Regions from separate parts of the Micromonospora sp. NPDC049114 genome, predicted to be linked through region 1. Evidence: riboswitches for the same ligand, from Rfam matches in the RefSeq annotation. Region 1 holds a riboswitch; each other region holds the start of a gene.
What was found. A riboswitch is a leader RNA that binds a small molecule or an ion and turns the genes downstream of it on or off. The one in region 1 is predicted to bind S-adenosylmethionine.

Region 1 (4,441 bases):
CGCAAGGCGCTCTCGCTGGCGTTCGGCGGGCTGGACGACGAGGAGCTGCACCTGTGGGCGTCGGTCGCGTACCGCAACGCCATCCTGGAGCTGCTCGGCGACCTGAAGGCGTTCGCGCTGCACCTGCGCATCCAGGCCGGCTGAGCTGCCGTCTCAGAGCACCTGGGCGAGGAAGCGGCGGAGCCGGGGATGCTCGGCCCCCTCGAAGATCCTCTCCGGCGGGCCGGCCTCCAGCACCACACCCCGGTCCATGAAGGCGACGGTGTCGGCGACGTGCCGGGCGAAGCCCATCTCGTGGGTGACCACCACCATGGTCATTCCGGCGGCGGACAGGTCGGTCATCACCCCGAGCACCCCCTTGACCAGTTCCGGGTCGAGCGCCGAGGTGGCCTCGTCGAAGAGCATCACCTCGGGCCGCAGCGCCAGCGCACGGGCGATCGCCACCCGCTGCTGCTGGCCACCGGAGAGCTGCGCCGGCCGGGCATCGGCCTTGCCGGCGAGCCCCACCAGCTCCAACTGGTCGCGGGCGACCGCCACCGCCTCGTCCTCGCCGAGCTTGCGCAGCCGCCGCAGAGCCAGGGTGACGTTGCGCAGCACGCTCATGTGCGGGAAGAGGTTGAACTGCTGGAACACCATGCCCACCCGCTGGCGCAGCGCGTCCGGGTCGTCGCGCAGCACGCTGCGCCCGTCCAGCAGCACGTCGCCCCGGTCGGGCTCGATGAGCCGGTTGAGGGTACGCAGCAGAGTGGACTTGCCCGACCCGGACGGCCCGATCACGCAGGCCGTCCCACCCCGCTGCACGCTCAGGTCGACGCCGCGCAGCACGCGGTTCGGCCCGAAGGCCAGGTGGACGTCGCGCGCCTGGAGGCTCACCGAGGTGGTGGTCGCGGTGGTGGTCATCGCCGGTCTCCTTCCGGGGCCCCGGCCAGCGCCAGGTCGTCGTCCTCGTCGTCGGCGGGTGCGGTGGCCGGCCGGCCGTTGCGCAGCCGTCTGTCGATCCAGTTGACGACGTGCGTCAGCGGGACGGTCAACGCCAGGTAGAAGAGCCCGGCGAGCAGCAACGCGGACTCGTTGCCGGTGGTGGCCGCGTAGTCCTGCCCGATGCGGAACAGCTCCCGCTGGCTGGCCACCAGGCCGAGGAAGTAGACCAGGCTGGAGTCCTTGATCAGCGCGATGAGCTGGTTGACCCAGGCGGGCAGCACCCGCCGGATGCCCTGCGGGATGATCACCAGCCGCATCGCGTCGGCCCAGGAGAAGCCGAGCGCCCGCGCGCCCTCCAACTGGGCCGCCTCCACCGACTGGATGCCGGAGCGGAAGATCTCCCCGATGTACGCCGCCGCGATCAGCGACAGCGCGAGGACGCCCAGCGGGTACGGGTCCGGTCCCCAGACCCGCATGCCGAGCGGTGCCAGCCCGACGCCGATCAGCAGGATCGTCGCCGCGGCCGGCAGCCCGCGGAAGACGTCGGTGTAGACGCGCGCCGGCCAGCGCAGCCATCGACTGCGCGAGATGCCGGCCACGGCCAGCAGCAGGCCGAACACCGTGCCGAGCAGGGCGGCGGAGACCGCCAGGATCAGCGTGTTGGGCAGCCCGACGGTCAGCATCTCGGGCAGCGCCTCGCGCATCGCGTCGGCGTCGAAGAAGGTCTCCCACAGGGTGCTCAACGGATCCATCGGTCGCCTCTCCTACCGCCCTGCTCGCTCGTCACCGGTTCAGGACGCAGCCGACGCCGACGGCACGGCGGACGCGGACGGCGCCGCCACGGTGCCGCTGCCCGGGGTGAAGTCCGCCGGGATGGGGCGGCCCGGGTAGTACTGGGCCTGCAACCGGCTCCAGGTGCCGTCGGCGATCACCTCGTCGAGGCCCTTGTTCAGCGCCTCGCGCAGCTTGTCGTTGCCCTTGGCCACGGCGTACGCGGTGGGTGCCGGGCTGAGCTGCTTGGCCGCCACGGTGATCTTTCCCTTGCTGTCGGCGGCCGACTTCTCGCCGATCTCCGCCGGGGCGATCCACGCGTCGGCGGTGCCCGCCTTGAGCTGGTTGATCGCGCCGTTGTAGTCCGGCACCCGCACCGGGTCGAGCTGCTTGCCGGTGGCGTAGTCGTCCTGGACGGTGCCCTGGACCACCACGACCCGCTTGCCGGCGAGCTGGTCGAACCCGGTGATCGGCGAGCCGGCCGGCACGTCCAGCCCGAAGTAGCCGAAGTCGTAGCCGTTGCCGAAGTCGACTGTCTTCTTCCGCGCCTCGGTGATCGTGATCGAGGAGCTGCCGACGTCGAACTTGTGGTTGTTGACCTGGGAGAGCAGCGCGGAGAAGTCGGTTCCGACGAACTCGACAGTCAGGCCGAGCTTGCCGGCCACCGCGGTCAGCAGGTCGTTGTCGAAGCCGGTGAACTTACCGTCCTTGAGGTACACGTTCGGCGGGGCGTCGGTGAGCGTGCCGGCCCGCAGCACGCCGGCCTGCGCCAGCCCGTACGGGTTGCCGGCGGCGCCCGACGAGTCGTCGCCACCGCACGCGGCCAACCCGCCGGCAACCAGCAGGGCCGCCCCAACGGCAACCACACGGCTCAGGACAGAAAAAGATCGCACGGGTGTCTCCAAAAGGGTGCATTGACCCGGTCGATCATGAAGTTGTTGCCCCGACACGCCGGTCGGACGGGCAACAACTTCATGATCGACGCGAGGGTCGAGTGGGGTGGGCGAGGGCGCCCGGGGAGGGGAGGGGTCAGCGCGTCAGGCGGCGGTACACGCCGCGCTGCGCATTCGCATCAGGTCCACGTGGCGACGCCGGGTCAGGGTCGGCATGAGCCGACCGGCCGGTGGCGTGGGGCTGAGGATGATGCGCATACGGTCTCCCGGGTCTGTTGCTGACCTGGGTGCCAGGCCACGCTTGCGCCGGCGTCCTGCCGGTGCCTGGTCCTCACCCGGGGCACCCCACCGCGGAGGAGGGTTGCCGGCCAGCGAGCCGGGGCTTCGCGCTGGCACTCATGACCTGCGCCGAGGCTAGCAGCTCCGACCGGTGGACCGTCCAGCCGTTATGACCACGCTCACCGTCCGCGACGGTTCGACCGGCAGGTCAACCGGCGTGCACGTGCGGCCGGCGGCGCGGGTCGGGCTCCTGGCGACGCAGGATCTCCCGGGTGACCGAGGCGATGGCGCCCTGCCCGAACGCCAGGTAGCGCAGGAGGTTGCGACCCGGGCCACCCTCGCTCCACTCGAAGTAGATGTGTGGCCGTCGCCGGCTCCGGTCGCGGATCTCCAGCAGCAGGGCGGCGAGCGCGGTGGGCACCGACGAGCCGGTCAGGCTGAGCACCGGGTAGCTGTCGTGCGCCACGCTGCCGCGCACCGGCAGCTCGGTCTCGAAGTCCGACGGGTCGGTGACGTGGACCTCGACGAAGATGACGTCGCTGTCGTCGGGGAAGTCGTTGTCCGCCATGGTCTGTGCCAGCTTTGCGCGGTACTCGGCCGGGTCGCGGCGCTCCGGCTCGTGCGCGATGAGGCGGATCCGACGGGTGGCCCGCTCGTCGATCATCCGGGCGGCGGTCGGGTCCAGCTCGACGTGGTCGACGCGCAGCTCGTAGGCCCGCATGAGCCGGGACAGCACCGACACCAGGATCATCCCGCCGATGAAACAGGCGGCGATCTTGACGCCGTCGGGGCGTTCCACGACGTTCGCCACAGTGGTGTAGACGAAGATCAACGCGATGGTCCCGAAGGCGTACGTCCGCCCCCGCTGGCGCCGTCGTCGCGCCGCGAGGGTCACCGCCGTCGCCGCCGAGGTGATCAACACCAGGACCCCGGTGGCGTACGCGCCGCCCTGCGCGTCCACGCTCGCGGAGAAGACCACCGTGATCACGAACGCCACGGTGGTGAAGACCAGCACCAGCGGCCGGACCGCCCGCGCCCAGGTCGGGGCCATGCCGTACCGCGGCAGATAACGGGGTACGAGATTGAGCAACCCGGCCATCGCCGACGCGCCCGCGAACCACAGGATCCCGATCGTCGACAGGTCGTAGACGGTGCCGAACACGCCGCCGAGGTGCTGGTGCGCCAGGTAGGCCAACGCCCGGCCGTTCGCCGGCCCGCCCGGCTGGAACGCCTCCGGCGGGATCAGCACGGTGGTGGTCACGCTGCTGGTGATCAGGAAGACGCTCATCGTCGCGGCGGCGGTGGTGAGCAGCCGCCGCGCTCCCCGGATCCGGCCCAACGGCCGGTCCTCCGAGTCCGCGCGATCCCCCCGGATGTGCGGCATCACGGCCACCCCGGTCTCGAAACCGGACAGGCCCAACGCGAGCTTCGGGAACACCAGCAGGGACAACCCGACCACCAGCAGGGGATCGCCGTGCCCGGTGCTCAGCGCGTTCGTCCAGTCTCCGACCGCGCTCGGATGGGTCACCACCCGCCACAGCGCGTCGGCGATCACCACCGCGTTCAGCCCCAGGTAG
Region 2 (4,441 bases), on a different contig from region 1:
GCCCAGAGCGATCGGGTGCCGGGTGCCGGGGTGTGGAACAGCGCGTCGAAGCGACGCCGGCAGAAGGGCGGGAAGTCCGGGAGGTCGACCTCGTTGGCCGCCGCCCCGACCCGGTACGCCTCGTCGACCGCGGCCTGGTCGGCGCCGTCGAAGGACGTGATCGTGATGCTCATGCCCGGGAGCCTGACAGCCGCAAAAGCGATGAGGCCAGCGAATATTCGCTGGCCTCATCGGACGTGGTCGGGAGGGACACTCGCACAACGCCTCCGGCGTTGGGTCGCAAGAACTTCAAAAGTCTCCGGCGAAATGCCCTCCCGCACGGAGCATCTTGCGCCGTCCGGTTCCTGCCGTCAAGTCCAGACCGGCGGGTTTTCCATACTCACAGCGAAAACCCAGTTACGGGCAGGTCGCCCGACGGGGCACGAGGGTCAGCCGAGGAGGCCGGCGTCGCGGGCGGCGCGAAGGCTGGGCTTGATGTGGTGGGTCGGGCCGACCTGACTGGCCACCGCGTCGATGGTCTTCAGGCCCTCGCCGGTGTTGAACACGACAGTCTCCGCCGTGGGGTCGAGTCGCCCGGACTCGACCAGCTTGCGCAGCACCGCCGCGGTCACCCCGCCCGCCGTCTCGGCGAAGACGCCCGTGGTGCGGGCCAGGTCGCGGATGCCGGCGCGGATCTCGTCGTCGTCGGCGTACTCCATCCAACCGCCGGTGCGCCGGACCGCCTCCAGGGCGTAGAGGCCGGCTGCCGGGTCGCCGATGTTGAGCGACTTGGCGATGCCGGTGGGCTTGACCGGGGTGATCGTGTCCGTGTCGGCGTGCAGCGCGGCGGCGATCGGGTTGCAGCCGGCCGACTGTGCGCCGAAGACCTTCCAGCCGCCGGCCGGCGCCTCGACCAGGCCGATCTCGACCAGCTCGGAGAACGCCTTGTCAATCTTGGTGAGCAGCTCACCGCTGGCCATCGGGATGACCACCTGGGCCGGGATGCGCCAGCCGAGCTGCTCGGCCACCTCGTAACCGAGGGTCTTGGAGCCTTCCGCGTAGTACGGCCGGACGTTCACGTTGACGAACGCCGTGTCCTCGAATTCGTCGGTCTCCACCAGCTCACCGCAGAGCCGGTTGACGTCGTCGTACGAGCCGTCGATGGCGACCAGCTCGCCGCCGTAGACGGCGGTGGTGATGACCTTGCCCTGCTCCAGGTCACTGGGAATGAAGACCACCGAGGGCACACCGGCTCGGGCGGCGTGCGCGGCCACCGAGTTGGCCAGGTTGCCGGTGGACGCGCAGGCGAACCGGGTGAAGCCGAGTGCCTTCGCGGCGGTCAGCGCCACCGAGACGACCCGGTCCTTGAACGAGTGGGTCGGGTTGGCGCTGTCGTCCTTGACCCACAGCGGTGCGGTGATGCCCAGCTCGGCGGCGAGGTGCGGGGCCGCCACCAGCGGGGTCAGCCCCGGGTCGAGGGTGACCCGGGTGGCCGGGTCCTGGCCGGCGGGCAGCAGCGCGGCGTACCGCCAGATGTTGTTCGGGCCCGCCTCGATCTGCTCGCGGGTGACAGTGGCCAGGGCCGCGGTGTCGTAGTCCACTTCGAGGGGGCCGAAACACTCGTAGCAGGCGTGCTGGGCGGCGAGCGGGTAGCGGGCCGAACAGGCGCGACAGACCAGGGCGCGGGCGGGGCTTGCGGAGGTGTCGATGCCGGAGGCGGCGAGCGTCGACGTCATGTCGAGAGTCCTCTCATCTTTCCCCGCATCGCACGGTGCGGCGGGGACGGAATTGGCACCTGCCCCGCCTGTCGCTCAGCGGTGAGCGCGCGGGGTGGTTGCCGGGGCGTCGTCGGGCCGTATCCCTCAGCCCCTCTGGATGAGGTATGCAGTTGTGCCGTCGAGTCTAGGCAACGTTGCCTGTCGCCTCCACCGGGTATCCCAGTGAGTGGGTCAGCGGGCGGCCACCGCCACCGGGTCGACCACCGCGGCCGGGTCGGTGACCGCCGTGGGTTGCGGCAGGGACGACGACCGGGTCCGTGCCCTGGTGGCGAGGTTCGCGGCGACCAGGGCGGCGATGGTGATCGCGGCGCCGACCAGCTCGATGGCCTCGGGCCGGTAGCCGCGGGCGATCTGCACGACGAAGGTGGTCACCGGGACCAGGTTCATGAACAGGGCCGCGTTGGCGGAGCCCAGCCGCTGCACACCTGTGTTCCAGGCCAGCACCGCGACGACGGCGGCGACGATCACGGCGTACGCCAGTTGTGGGGCGACCGCCACGAGGTCGGCGGCGGCCGGCGCGTGCTGCCACCCGACAGCGTCGGCGCCGATGCTCGCGGCCAGCATGGCGGCCGTGCCGGCGAGCGCGGTAAGCGTGGTGAAGCGCAGCGGCGACCAGGCGCCGAACCGGCTGGCGCCGTGGGTGTAGATGCCCCAGCCGAGCACCGCGCCGATCATCATCAGGCCGCCGAGACCGAACTGGCCGAGACCGGCCAGGCTGCCGCGGGTGATCACCAGGCCGACTCCGAGGAGCGCCACCAGGGAGAGAGCCAGCAGAAGAGGCTTCGGTCGTACGCCGTCCCGCGCCCACCGGACCAGTTGGGTGATGACCGGTGTGGTGGCCACGAAGAGGGAGATCTGTTGCGGGGCGGCGTGTTCGAGCGCCAGGTTGGTGAGCAGGTTGAAGCCGGCGAAGCCGACGACGCCGAGCACCACCACCTCGACTCCCCGACCGCCGAGCCGCAGCGCGGTGGCGCCCTCGCGAACCAGCAGGATGGCGACCAGGATGACGGCGGCGAACAGGTAGCGGGCGGTGGTCAGGTTGAGTGGATCGACCCGGCTCAGCGCGCTGGCCAGGATCGGAAACATCGCGCCCCAGGCGAGCACGGCGAGCAGCGGATAGGCGGCGGCGCGGGATCGCATCGTCAGCTCCAATGTTCGAGTATCTTCGAACCAACGACACCGACCATAGGGTGTTGTTCGAAAGTTGTCGAACAAGGGTTACACTGGTCACATGGAGCCGCACGAACCCGACCTGGCCGCCGTACCGGTCACCGCTGTGCTGGCCGCACTCGCCGACGACGTGCGGCTACAGATCGTGCGGGCGCTCGCCGAGGGCGGCGAGGCCGCCTGCGGCAGCTTCGACTTCGGCGTCTCCAAGGCGACCCGCAGCCACCACCTGAAGGTGCTGCGCGAGGCGGGCCTGACCCGCACCCGGGCCGCCGGCACCAGCCGACTGGTCCGGCTGCGCCGCGACGAGGTGGACCAGCGGTACCCGGGCCTCCTGGACGCGGTCCTCGCCCCGCGCCCTCCGGCCTGACGCCCGCGCCCGCCTGCTCCGGCCTGCTTCCACTTCCGATCGACCCGGCCCGGCCAGGCCCGAGCCGGCCCGACCCTGACCGGGCGCGTCGCCGGAGCCGCCTCGTTGAGGCTCCGGCGACGCGCGGTTTCGGGTGCGGTCAGGCGGAAACCGGGGCGGGGTCGCTCACCGAGGCCGGTGGGGCGTCGGCGCGACGCCGGGCGAGCAGCGCGTCGAGCGCCCAGGGGCCCGAGCCGAGTGCCGCGACCAGCAGGAACGACCAGCAGAAGAGCGCCGACAGCTCACCGCCGTTGCGCAGCGGGAGCAGGCCTTCGGGCTGATGGACCACGAAATAGGCGTACGCCATCGAGCCGGAGGCGAGAAGCGCGGCGGGCCGGGTGAAGAGCCCGGCCAGCACCAGCGCGCCGCAGATCAGTTGGATCAGCGCGGCCCACCAGCCCGGCCAGGAGCCGAGCGGGATGGCCGCACCGGTCATGGGGTTGCCGCCGAACAACCCGAAGACCGAGGACAGTCCGTGCAGCATGAACAGCAGGCCGGTCACGATGCGGAACAGGGACAGGGTCGGCCCGCCGAGCCGAGAGACGTTCATGGAGACCTCCATCGAAGGGGACAGATCTCTTCAATGGTGGGCTACGAATGTATCGAAGTTAATAAATTCCTTGCTGGTGGGAAAATCCCCGATCGGAATATATCGCAGTATGGGAGCGCTCCCGCAAGAACGTATCGCCTGCCGGGGTGGCGTACAGCCTGTCGAGCTGCCCCATGTGTGGGGCAGAGGACCACCGGCGAGGCCGAGCGCATCGCCGGTGGCACGGCACCTGACCGTGGCGAGCGCGGGGCCGGCCTGCGGCGGAACGCCCGGGTGGGCGAGGATCGGCGGATGATCTCCCTCGGTACGGCAGCACGGCGACGGGTCGTCGCGGCGGTCGCGGCAGCCTTTCTGCTCACCGCCTGCACGACCGGCGACCATCGGGGCCAGGGCGGTGACCCTACGGGCCCGCCACCGCCCAGGCCCGCCACTACCCCGTCGGCGAGCGCCGACCCGGTCGCCGAGTGCCCGGCCTCCGGCGTCCGGATCCGGTCCACCGGCGGGGACGCGGCGATGGGCCTGCGCGCCCTCGGCCTGGAACTGGTCAACTGCGCCGAC
Region 3 (4,441 bases), on a different contig from region 1:
CCTCCGCCAGCGTCGCCGCGGTGCTCAGCGCACCGCTGGTGAACTTCGAGGTGTTGTCGTTGATCCAGGCCTGCGCCTCGTCGATGTAGCGGTCGAGCTGGGTGTCGGAGAGGTGCAGCGGACCCGTCTTCAGCCAGTTCTGGATCTGCCGGACGCCTTCCGACGACTTCTCGCTCAGCTCGGGTACGCCGCGAATGAACTCGTTGACCACCAGCGTCAGCGTGCCGATGACTGCGACCAGGCCGCCGACCAGCACCACCGCCGTCGCCAGCGACCGGGGGAAACGGGCCCGCAACAGCCAGCCCACCGCTGGCGCGAGCAACGCGGAGAGCAGCAGCGCGATGGCCAGCGGAATGATCACGATCTTGATCGTGCCGACGATCCTGAGCAGGGCCCAGGCCACCACACCGATCACGATCAGCCGCCAGCACCACGCGGCGGCGATCCGCAGCCCGTGCGGGACGTCGGCGTCGTCCCGGCTGGCGGTGGAGCTGTGCAGCTCCGCCGCAGCATCCGCGCCGTAGACGGTGGCGCTCGGTGCTGCGGTCGGCCCCGGCACCGCCGGCGACGCCACACCGGCCGCCCCCGACACGTCGCTCAACTCCTCACTCAACGTGCCCTCGTCGACGCGCGTCGACTCCTGTCGTGACTGGTAGGCGCGGCGAAGCCGCCCGCGTACCCGCTCGAAGCGGCTCAAACGCACCTCCTGGCAGAAAACCCGGCCCGCCCACGGCGACAGGTCGGACAGCATACGTCCGTTCCCGACACCGTAGGACAGTTCAGCCACACATTGCCCCGACCATCTCCTGCGTAACCACCGGCCGGCCCCCGTCGGCCACACGGTAGCCTCTGCGGCGTGACCGCCGACAACGATCTCGACGCCGGCCTGCCGATCCGCCTACTGCACGACCGCGTGCTGGTACGCATGGACGGCAGCGAGGGCGAGCGCCGTTCCACCGCGGGCATCGTCATCCCGGCGACCGCCGCGGTCGGCAAGCGCCTCGCGTGGGCCACCGCGGTCGGCGTGGGGCCGAACGTCCGCGCCATCGTCTCCGGTGACCGGGTCCTCTTCGACCCGGACGACCGTTCCGAGGTCGAGCTGCACGGCCGCGGGTACGTGCTGCTGCGGGAGCGCGACGTGCACGCCGTGGCCGCCGAGCGGATCGAGAACGATTCCACAGGTCTCTATCTCTGACGCACCTCCCCTGGCCGGCGGACGCCACCGCGCCGTTTGCCAGCCCGTGGCGCGGGAAGCCAGCCGGCGACCGTGGGCCCTGGGGAGGGACGATGCCGGTATTCGTGAAGAAACTGCTGACCTGGGGCAGCGTCGCGTTCCTGATCTACTTCATGGCGTTCCGCCCGGACGGCGCCGCGCAGATGTTCAAGGCGATCGGGGCCGCGCTGATCGCGATGGCGCAGGGGCTCGGTGACTTCCTCACCACGCTGATGACCTGAGCCCGCCGACCGCCGTCAGGGGTGACCGGGCGGCGGCCACGGCGCTGCGGGGCGCAGACCGTGCCAGTTGGGCGGCGCGTAGCCCATCGGAGGCGGCGGCGGGGCGAGCACCACCGGGATCGGCACGACCGGCTCGTCGGGCGCGTCCACCGGTCGCTGCGTACCGTCCGGGAAGCGCAGGTGGTAACGGCTGCCGTCCCAGACACCCACCGGGGCCTGGGGGTCGCGACCCACGAAGTACGACCGGTACGCGGTGATCGCCTCCAGCAGTTGCCGCTCCTCGGCGAACGTCCGCTCCCGGTCAGCGGGCTTCCGGTCCAGACCACGAAGCGTCCCGTCGCGCAGCAGGGCCAGCCGGGTCGCGGCGAGCTGGTATCCGCGCATCGCCCGCACCCCGGCGTCCCCGGCGACCCGGCGTGCCCAGCTACGGGCGGCATGCCGACGGCCCAGGCTGCTCAGCGCGGCCACCTCGGGCGGGCTCAACCAGCCGGCGCGCACGTAGTCGGGCAGCGTCCGCTCGGTGAGCCGCCCCTCCCAGGCGCGCAGCCACACGGCCAGCCCGACCACGCCGAAGAACACCGGCACCATCAGACCCAGGAAGCCGTACAGCATGATCACGGCCTCGCCGGTGGCCTGGGTCAGCGTCGGCAGCAGGTTCCACGTGCCGTGCAGCATCATCGCCAGCAGCAGGCCGGCGATCGGAGCGAGCACCCGGACCCGCCGGTCGGCCGTCCGGGCGGCGACACCGAGCCCCACACCGGTCATCGAGGTGAAGAGGGGGTGGGCGAACCCGAACAGGAGGATCCGCACGATGAAGATGGCGATCACCTGCTGGGCGCCGGTCGCCGGGCCGTACCGGTCGGCGCCGGCCGCATAGCCGTACCCGCCCAGGTAGAGGATGTTCTCCACCATCGCGAAGCCGACCGCGGAGAGCCCGCAGTAGACCAGGCCGTCGGTGATCCCGGACCACTCCCGCCGCCGGAACACCAGCAGCAGGATCGGGCCGAGCGCCTTGGTCAGCTCCTCGATGAACGGCGCCACCAGCACGCCGGTCAGCGCGTCCGGCAGCCCCCAGTCGGCGAACCGCCCGGCGGCGAACTCGTTCACCTTCAACGAGGCGGCGGTGGAGACGAACGCGCCCCACGCGAAGCAGAAGATCAGGTATTTCAGGGGCTCCGGTTCGTAGCGGTCGAGCCAGAGGAAGCACGCGACGAGCACCGGCACCGGCAGGATCGCGGCGCCCACCCCGACCAGCAGCGCCTGTACGCCCAGCGACTGGCCGAGGGTGATGACCATGAAGACCGCGCACGCCGCGATGAACAGCACCACCCCGGCCAGCACCAGGAACCGCAGCCAGCCGAAGCGGCGCGGCGGGATCCCGGTTGACCCGCCGACGGGCGGGGCCGCCGGCGGGTGCGGCGGCGACGGTAGGGGTGCACCGGGCGGGGTGTCGGCCATGCGGTCAGCGTAGCCATCCGCCGCCGGCTGGTTCGGCCGCATCCACAGCCGCTATGCTGCCGGCAGGTCACGAGCGCCAGCGTCAAGCCCCGGCTTGCTGGCCGGCAACCCTCGTCGAGTTCGCGGTGGGGTGCCCCGGGTGATGACCGGGCCCAGCCCGATCGGCGTGCTGGGCAAGCGCGGACCCCGTCCCGAGGCCACACCCGGGGTCCCTGACCCCGGAGGTTCCGGCGTGTCCGTCACCCTCGTACCCTCGCTGCCCGCCCTGCCCACCGTCGCGCCCCAGCCGTCGGCGGCGCTCGACGTGCTCGGCGTACCCGGCGAGATCAACCTCGACTACGCGGCCACCGCGCCGTGCGCGCGGGCCGCGGCCGACGCGGTCACCGAACTGCTCCCCTGGTACGCCAGCGTGCACCGCGGCGCGGGAGCGCTGTCGCGGCGCTGCACCCTGGCCTACGAGCGGGCCCGGCAGACGGTAGGCGACTTCTTCGGCGCCCGCGCCGACGACCACGTGATCTTCACCCGGAACACCACCGACGCCCTCAACCTGCTGGCCCGGGCGCTGCCCGCCGGCACGACAGTCGTCACCTTCGCGGGCGAGCACCACGCCAACCTGCTGCCCTGGCCACGCGGCTCGGTGCGCCTGCCAGTGCCCGCCGACCCGGGCGGGGCGGTCCGCGCTCTCGCCGCCGCCCTCACCGAGCTGCGCCGCGACAGCAATCCCGCGCTGCCGGTGCTGGTCGCCGTGACCGGGGCGAGCAACGTGACCGGGGAGCTGTGGCCGGTCGCCGAGCTGGCCCGGGTGGCCCACCGGCACAACGCCCGGATCGTCCTCGACGCCGCGCAGCTCGCCCCGCACGCCCCGGTCGACATGCACACGCTCGACGTGGACTACCTGGCCGTCTCCGGCCACAAGCTGTACGCCCCGTTCGGCACGGGTGTGCTCATCGGCCGCACGGACTGGTTGGACGCCGCCGCGCCGTACCTCGCCGGCGGCGGCGCCACCAGCCACGTCGGGCCGGCCACCCACGACGTGACCTGGGCGAACGGCCCGGCCCGACACGAGGGCGGCACCCCGAATCTGCTGGGCGCGGTGGCGCTGGCGGCGGTGTGCGCGGCGCTGGCCGACGCCGACCGGGTGGCGCTGGCCGCCCGGGAACAGGCGCTGCTGGCCCGGCTGCGCACCGGCCTCGCCGCCCTGCCGCACGTGGTGGAGTTGCGCACGTTCGGCCCCGACGCGCCCCGGGTCGGCATCGTCTCGTTCGTGGTCGCCGGCCGGGACTCCGCCGCGGTGGCCGCCCGACTGGCCGCCGAACACCGGATCGGCGTCCGGGACGGGTTGTTCTGCGCCCACCCGCTGGCCCGGCGGCTGCTCGGCGAGGCCGCCGGGCGTACCGGCCGGCGGGATCTTCCGCCGACCGCGTTGCGCGCCAGCATCGGCCTGGGCAGCACCGCCGCCCAGGTCGACCGCCTACTGGCCGCGCTCGCCGAGCTGGCCTGAGCCGAGCTGGCCTGCGCCTGCGCCTGC

Region 2: linked by a shared signal. The riboswitch ahead of thrC (threonine synthase) and the one ahead of AB0B39_RS13515 (ABC transporter substrate-binding protein) in region 1 are both predicted to bind S-adenosylmethionine.
Region 3: linked by a shared signal. The riboswitch ahead of AB0B39_RS19930 (aminotransferase class V-fold PLP-dependent enzyme) and the one ahead of AB0B39_RS13515 (ABC transporter substrate-binding protein) in region 1 are both predicted to bind S-adenosylmethionine.

The regions. Positions count from the first base shown of each region.
Region 1 covers NZ_JBEZEA010000003.1:128,500-132,940, reverse strand. The annotation lists gene AB0B39_RS13530 (hypothetical protein) at 1-144, shown strand, start outside; gene AB0B39_RS13525 (amino acid ABC transporter ATP-binding protein) at 154-900, opposite strand; gene AB0B39_RS13520 (amino acid ABC transporter permease) at 897-1,673, opposite strand; gene AB0B39_RS13515 (ABC transporter substrate-binding protein) at 1,713-2,558, opposite strand; SAM riboswitch class IV at 2,878-2,989, opposite strand; gene AB0B39_RS13510 (amino acid transporter) at 3,073-4,441, opposite strand, start outside.
Region 2 covers NZ_JBEZEA010000006.1:265,885-270,325, reverse strand. The annotation lists gene AB0B39_RS19855 (GNAT family N-acetyltransferase) at 1-173, opposite strand, end outside; gene thrC (threonine synthase) at 429-1,715, opposite strand; SAM riboswitch class I at 1,726-1,861, opposite strand; gene AB0B39_RS19845 (DMT family transporter) at 1,929-2,897, opposite strand; gene AB0B39_RS19840 (metalloregulator ArsR/SmtB family transcription factor) at 2,989-3,294, shown strand; gene AB0B39_RS19835 (DoxX family protein) at 3,434-3,883, opposite strand; gene AB0B39_RS19830 (DUF4232 domain-containing protein) at 4,061-4,441, shown strand, end outside.
Region 3 covers NZ_JBEZEA010000006.1:287,959-292,399, reverse strand. The annotation lists gene AB0B39_RS19950 (AI-2E family transporter) at 1-751, opposite strand, end outside; gene AB0B39_RS19945 (co-chaperone GroES) at 857-1,195, shown strand; gene AB0B39_RS19940 (hypothetical protein) at 1,288-1,455, shown strand; gene AB0B39_RS19935 (PrsW family intramembrane metalloprotease) at 1,471-2,955, opposite strand; SAM riboswitch class IV at 2,979-3,099, shown strand; gene AB0B39_RS19930 (aminotransferase class V-fold PLP-dependent enzyme) at 3,179-4,414, shown strand.